Labilibaculum antarcticum: one gene and its partner. The protein of the gene in region 1 interacts with the protein of each later gene in a pairwise test. Links are inferred from orthologs where the notes say so. Each region holds a gene or a part of one and is shown in the gene's direction. Other genes may lie near its edges.

Region 1 (4,049 bases):
GCAAATCCTTGCGGAATTGGTAGTGCTGAAACAATTGCTGAAGCTTTTAAAAAGGCTTACGACGCTGATCCTGTTTCTATTTTTGGAGGTATTGTTGCTGCAAATAGAGAAATTGATAAGGCTACAGCCGAAATAATGAGTGGTATTTTTCTTGAAGTAATTGTTGCACCATCTTTTAGTAAAGAAGCTTTAGAGGTACTGACAAAAAAGAAAAATTTAAGATTATTGGAATTACCTGAAATCTTGAAATCAGATTATTCCTCGTTTAAAGGGAAAACTGTTTTAGGTGGTTTCTTGATTCAGGAATTGGATAAGGAATTAATTGGTGAAAAATTGGAGGTTGTTACTGAAAGACAACCATCAGAAAAAGAAATGGAAGATTTGATGTTTGCTTGGAAAACAGTTAAGCATACAAAATCAAATGGAATTGCCATAGCAAAAGATAAAACTACAAGTGGTGTTGGTCCAGGACAAGTTAGTCGTATTTGGGCTTTAGAGAATGCCATTCGTCAGGGAGCAGATAGAATTGCAGGAAGTGTTTTGGCTTCGGATGCATTTTTCCCGTTTTCTGATTGTGTAGAAGCGGCTCATGCAGCTGGAATTACTGCTATTATTCAGCCAGGTGGCTCAATAAGAGATAAGGATTCTATTGAAGCAGCTAATAAATTTGGAATTGCTATGGTATTCACCGGAATGAGACATTTTAAGCATTAGAATATAACAGAGAAATTATAGCTACCATATGGGATTTTTTTCATTTTTAACTCAGGAGATTGCGATTGACTTGGGGACAGCAAATACAATTATTATCTGCAATGATAAAATTGTTGTTGACGAACCTTCAATTGTAGCTATCGATCGTCGCACCGAAAAAATGGTTGCGATTGGCGAAAAAGCTCGCCAAATGCAGGGTAAGACGCACGGCAACCTGAAAACAATTCGTCCACTTAGAGATGGTGTAATTGCCGACTTTAATGCGGCGGAGCAAATGATTCGCGGGATGATCAAAATGATCAACAAAAAACCTCGCTTGTTTCCACCATCATTACGAATGGTAATCTGCATTCCATCTGGAAGTACGGAAGTTGAAATGAGAGCGGTTCGTGACTCTTCTGAGCATGCAGGAGGACGTGATGTTTACATGATTTACGAACCTATGGCTGCGGCAATTGGAATTGGAATTGATGTAGAAGCTCCTGAAGGAAATATGGTAGTAGATATTGGAGGTGGAACGACAGAAATTGCAGTTATTTCTTTGGGTGGAATTGTAACTAATAAATCAATACGTATCGCTGGCGATGACTTGACTTCTGATATTCAGGAGTATATGCGTCATCAGCACAATATCAAAATTGGTGAACGAACTGCTGAGGAAATAAAAATTCATGTTGGATCTGCGTTGTCAGAATTGGAAGAGCCACCAAATGATTTCCGTGTTCAAGGACCTAATCAGATGACTGCGCTTCCTATTGAAGTTCCTGTATCTTACCAAGAAATTGCTCATTGTCTTGAAAAATCGATATCAAAAATTGAAATCGCAATTTTGAGTGCATTGGAACAAACACCTCCAGAGCTATATGCCGATATTGTAAATAGAGGTATTTATCTTGCTGGTGGAGGAGCATTGCTCCGTGGTTTGGATAAGCGATTGACAGATAAAATAAATATTCCGTTTCACATTGCAGAGGATCCATTAAGGGCAGTTGCACGTGGTACTGGAATTGCATTAAAAAATGTAGATAAGTTTTCGTTCCTGATGAGATAATCAGGAATGAAACTTATTTTGGTTTAACCGGGATTTGATTTTTTGAATGAAGAATTTGTTGCATTTTATCGTAAGGTTTCATTTTACGATCCTATTTGTTATAATCGAAATTTTTTGCATGTTATTGTTAGTCAGTTACAATAATTATCAAAAAAGTGAATTCCTGAATTCCAGCAATGCTGTTGCCGGAAATCTTTACAAGAAAGTATCATCTACAACCGATTATTTGGCTTTAGCTGAAATCAACGAACAATTAAATAGGGAAAATGTCCGCTTAAAAAATATTTTGGCGGATTCTTACAAGATGTCAGTTGATTCATCTATCCTGTATAATGATTCTATTTATCAGCAACAATACATATACCGAACCGCCAAAATCATCAATAATTCAATAAATAAGCAGCTGAATTATATTACTCTGGATAAGGGTAGAATACATGGTGTTAAACCAGAAATGGCTGTTGTAACTGACAATGGTGTTGTTGGTATTGTGAAAAGTGTGTCAAAAAATTTTTCAACTGTAATTTCTTTATTGAATGGTCGAATAAGTGTTTCCGCTAAAATTAAGAAAAACGATTATTTTGGTTCATTAACTTGGGATGGGAAAAATTATAAAACAGCGCGTTTGCTCGAAATTCCTATTCATGTATCGATTCAACCCGGTGATACAGTCGTTACCAGTGGGTTTTCATCTATTTTTCCGGAAGGCTTGTTACTGGGCACAATACAGGAAGTTCTACCAAGTTCTGGGGGTAATTTTCATGAAGTGATTATTGCCCTTACCAATGATTTTAAAAGCTTATCGTATGTTAAAGTTATTGGTGATTTGATGAAGACTGAACGAATAGAACTTGAGAAGGAGGAATTATAATGAATCGACTTGTAAAAAATATTGTGAAATTCGTGGTTCTTGTATTTATTCAAGTTGCCATTTTAAATAATATACAGATAAGTGGTTTTTTAAACCCCTATATGTACATCTTATTTATATTACTACTTCCATTTGAGACTCCAAACTGGATTTTGCTGGTCTTGTCCTTTTTTCTTGGTTTAAGTGTTGATGTTTTTTCCAATACTCTTGGTATGCATGCTTCGGCATGCGTTTTTATGGCTTATTTACGACCATATATTTTGAATTATTTATCGGTTAGAGATGGTTATGAACAAGGAACAACACCAAGTATTAAGCATTATGGTTTTGCTTGGTTTTTTAAGTATTGCATGATTCTGGTAATAGCGCATCATGGGTTTTTGTTTTTTATAGAAGTGTTTTCATTTACCAATCTAAGTGAAACCCTTATTAGAATCATTTTTAGTACCTTTTTTACCTTAACTTTACTGATCACATCTCAATACGTATTATTTAAAAAATAGATTATTTAATAAAACAAAATGAATAATTTCTCAAACCGAAAATACGTTATTGGCGGAATATTCATTCTCGTTGTTGTTATTTTTATTTTGCGTCTGTTTAATCTTCAAATAGTGGATGACACCTATAAACAATCCGCTGAGAATAACTCCCAACGGCAGGTAACTCAATATCCAGCAAGAGGATTAATATATGACAGAAATGGAAAATTGTTGGTTTACAATCAGGCCGCTTATGATTTGATGGTGATTCCTAGGCAGTTATCGGTGTTTGACACAGCAGATTTTTGTCATTTATTAGGAATTGAAAAGTTTCAATTAATTGAGGGAATTAGTAAAGCAAAAAATTATTCGTATCGGAAGGCATCCATTTTTTTAAAGCAATTATCATCGGAAAGATATGCCGTTTTGCAGGAGAAGCTCTATAAATTTCCCGGCTTCTTTGTTCAGACCAGAACATTGCGGAAATATCCATTTAAAAGCGCTGCTCACGCATTAGGATACCTTCGAGAAGTAACCAACCAGGAAATTAATAGTGATCCATATTACCGACAAGGAGATTATATTGGGAAAAGTGGAATAGAACGGACATATGAAAAAGAACTTCGTGGAGAAAAAGGAGTAAATATCTATTGGGTAGATGTTTTTAATAGATTAAAAGGATCGTTTAGAGATGGAAAGGCTGATAAACAGGCTGTGTCGGGTAAGAATATAAAAACGAGTTTAAATATAGATTTGCAGCAATACGGTGAGTTATTGATGCAAAATAAAAAAGGAGGAATAGTTGCAATTGATCCTCAGACGGGAGGGATTTTGGCGAAAATATCAAGTCCTGGCTATGATCCTGAAATGTTCGTTGGACGTGCTATGAATAAAAATTACCAAATGATGGTTCAAAATGACTCATTAAAAC
Region 2 (3,451 bases), 1.2 Mb from region 1 along the record:
CGTTTTTTCATTTGCTAATGGCAAATCGGAGAGGCTGGTGATTTCCGGTACTCAGGTTAATGTGGTTGATAGTGTGAAAAGAGGATTTGTTCGTGAAGTGGATGTTGAACGAATCATTAAAAGGAAATATCCGCAAATTGTTGGAGCCTCTAATTCAGGTATTAATAAGGAGGTATTGGAAGATTTGATAGATAAGATTCCATATGTGAAAAAATCAGAAGTGTACAATTCACTTTCAGGGAAATTGATTGTTGAGATCAAACAAAGAAACCCAATTGTTCGAATTTTAAGTGGGAAAGGGTATTATTTGGATTCAGAAGGAGAGAAAATGCCTTTGTCGACAAATTATACATCAAGAGTTTTGGTGGTTTCAGGGGTAGTAAATGATCAGTTAATAAAAGAAGAGCTGTTTGAGTTGGTGAAATTTATTACAAATGATGAATTTTGGAAGTCGCAGATTACACAGATAGATGTAGACAAGGACAGGGAATATGTTTTAATTCCTCGTGTTGGAGCTCATAAAATTGAATTAGGGAGTATTGAAAATTTTCAAAGGAAATTTCAAAAATTGAATGCTTTGTATACCAAAGGCTTTACTAAAAAAGGTTGGAATACATACAGTAAAATCAATTTGAAATATAAAGATCAGGTAGTTTGCACAAAAAAGAAGTAAGATGACTAGTAGAAATAATATAATCGCAGCTATCGACATTGGTACAACTAAAATTGTGGCCATAATGGGGGAAATAGATTCGGATGGTAAATTGCGAATTATCGGTATGGAGAAAACCGTATCGAGAGGTGTTAAGAGGGGCGTGATTCATAGTATCGAAGATACAATTGTTGCTATCAGGGAGGTTGTTGAACGATTGGTTGAGAAAACAAACATAGATATTTCTAAAGTTTATGTAGGTATTGCAGGACAACATATTCGCAGTATTAAGAACAGACAGTTTAAATATATCCAAAATGGAATTGGTGAAATAACCAAATTGGATGTAGATGAGATACTTAATGAGAATTATAGGATTCCGATTGAGGTTGGAGAGCAAGTTTTGCATGTGATTCCGCAAGATTTTGTGGTTGATAAGGAAGCTGGTATTCGCAATCCTGTAGGAATGGCTGGACGAAGATTGGATGGTAATTTCAATATTATTATAGGACGAACTGCTTCAGCACGCAATATTGAAAAATGCGTAAAAGAAGTGGGATTGGAAATTGAAGAATTAGTTTTGGAACCTCTAGCCTCTTCCTTAGCAGTATTAAGCGAAGAAGAAAAAGAAGCTGGAGTTGTTTTGGTTGATATTGGTGGTGGTACTACAGATATTACAGTTTATTTTGATGGGATTCTACGACATACAGCAGTTATTCCTTTTGGAGGTGATATTGTTACCCGAGACATAAAAGAAGGTTGTTCGGTGCTCATTAAGCAAGCGGAAGCCTTAAAAATTCAGTTTGGAGAAGCTGTTGCCGATATGGTTGACGAAGAAAAGGTGGTGACCATACCAAGTGTTGGAGGATGGGATCCCAAAGAAATTTCTTTTAAAACTTTGGCTCAAATCATTCAATGTAGAATGGAAGAGATTCTCGATAGTGTCAAATTTCAAATTGAAATTACCGGATTGCACGATAAAATTGGTGCGGGTATTGTCCTAACTGGTGGAGGTGCATTATTAACAAATCTTGATGTTCTCACACAAAAGCACACAGGAATCGATGTTCGTATAGGTTATCCGGGTACTTCTTCTAAAATAATCCTGGATGAGGCCTTGAATCAGCCAATTTATTCAACAGGAATTGGATTAATACTAAAAGGTTTGAGTCAGCCTGTTAAAAGAACTCCAGGTCAGAATGCAGAAAAGAATAAAACAGTCCAAAAGAAAGGATTTCAGAAATTTTTTGCTGCATTGTTTGATATGGATGATTCGAAAATGTAAATAAAATTATAATAACCTTAATACTTGTGACAGCATGATTGACGAATTGTTACCGGTTGATTTTGAACCTAAAGAGAAATCCATAATTAAAGTGATCGGTGTGGGTGGCGGTGGAAGTAACGCTGTTAATCACATGTTAAAAGAAGGAATTACTGGGGTTGATTTTGTGATTTGTAATACCGATTCTCAAGCCTTGGAGAATAGTAAGGTACCTATTAAGGTGCAACTGGGTAAATCGCTAACCGAGGGAAGAGGCGCTGGAAATAAACCGGAAAGAGGAAGGGAATCTGCAATTGAAAGTATTGACGAGATCAATAAAGTTTTAAGTCAGAAGACCAAAATGATATTTGTGACTGCAGGAATGGGAGGTGGCACCGGAACCGGTGCGGCTCCTATTATAGCAGAAACCGCAAGAAAACAAGGTGTATTAACTGTTGGAATTGTAACCATTCCCTTTCGATTCGAAGGTAAACGAAGAATTGAACAGGCCATGGAAGGAATCGCCAACTTGGAAAAGCATGTTGACGCACTTTTAATCATCAATAACGAAAAGTTGCGGATGATGTATGGTGATTTGAAACTATCTGATGCCTTTGCAAAGGCTGATGATGTTTTGTCCATTGCAGCAAAAAGTATTGCGGAAATCATTACCGTACATGGCTATGTAAATGTCGATTTTGCCGATGTAGAAACGGTGATGCGTGATAGTGGTGTCGCTGTAATGGGATCAGCGTCTGCATCAGGCGAAGACAGAGCTATTCGTGCTATTGAGGAGGCTCTTACTTCTCCATTATTAAATAGTAACAATATCTGTGGAGCAAGAAATATCTTATTAAATATCATCTCGGGTAAAGATGAGGTGACCATGCAGGAGGTAAGTGTAATTACCAATTACGTTCACGATGTAGTGGGTGATGAGGTGAGTATAATTTGGGGAAATGGTAATAGTGATCGATTAAATGATGAATTAAGTGTAACAATTATTGCTACCGGATTTTCGGAAAGTCCTATTCCTGAATTGAATATTGAACCCCGAAAAACGGTCCAGAGTGAAGCTGGAAAATTAGAGTTGATTATTGAGAATCCTGCCGAAGCAGAGGAGGTTGCCGCGATGAAGAAACGGGAGGAGAGGCAGCGAAGAGAAGAGTTAATGAGAAGACGATCTGAGGATGATCGAGAAGAATATTTTGAAGTTGAGAAGAAAAAGGAGATGAAAACCCCCAGTAAAGATCCTGTGAAAGAGGTTGAAGATAAAGAAGAAGGAGAACACAAAAAAGGAAGTCTTGACAATTGGTTTAAAGATAAGTTTACACAGATTTTTGATAATAATGATTCTTCGATGTAGTTTATAAATAACACAAAATTAGAATTGAGATAATTTTAGATATTAATGACTGAGGATTTAATTGATTTTAGTTTACAGGAAAACGAATCATCGATTATTAAAGTAATTGGTGTTGGTGGTGGTGGTGGTAACGCTGTAAATTACATGTATAAAAAGGGCATAAAGGATG

What was found.
Region 2: the proteins of ALGA_RS06670 (region 1) and ftsA interact in binary tests that used the Escherichia coli proteins (3 or more experiments, as listed by UniProt). The link is inferred for Labilibaculum antarcticum from one-to-one orthologs.

The regions. Positions count from the first base shown.
Region 1 is NZ_AP018042.1:1,717,963-1,722,011, reverse strand. What follows is about bases 1-2,753. They hold ALGA_RS06670 (rod shape-determining protein), read left to right. Parts: upstream 1-742; coding sequence 743-1,765; downstream 1,766-2,753. Other genes in these bases: mreD (rod shape-determining protein MreD), read left to right, coding at 2,636-2,753; mreC (rod shape-determining protein MreC), read left to right, coding at 1,812-2,636; purH (bifunctional phosphoribosylaminoimidazolecarboxamide formyltransferase/IMP cyclohydrolase), read left to right, coding at 1-714. In the rest of the region: more of mreD, read left to right, coding at 2,754-3,139; mrdA (penicillin-binding protein 2), read left to right, coding at 3,158-4,049. UniProt on the Escherichia coli protein: Forms membrane-associated dynamic filaments that are essential for cell shape determination. Acts by regulating cell wall synthesis and cell elongation, and thus cell shape.
Region 2 is NZ_AP018042.1:2,958,197-2,961,647, forward strand. The notes cover bases 15-2,805. They hold ftsA (cell division protein FtsA), read left to right. Parts: upstream 15-674; coding sequence 675-1,937; downstream 1,938-2,805. Other genes in these bases: ALGA_RS11660 (cell division protein FtsQ/DivIB), read left to right, coding at 15-673; ftsZ (cell division protein FtsZ), read left to right, coding at 1,972-2,805. Also shown: more of ALGA_RS11660, read left to right, coding at 1-14; more of ftsZ, read left to right, coding at 2,806-3,282; cell division protein FtsZ, read left to right, coding at 3,328-3,451. UniProt on the Escherichia coli protein: Essential cell division protein that assists in the assembly of the Z ring. May serve as the principal membrane anchor for the Z ring.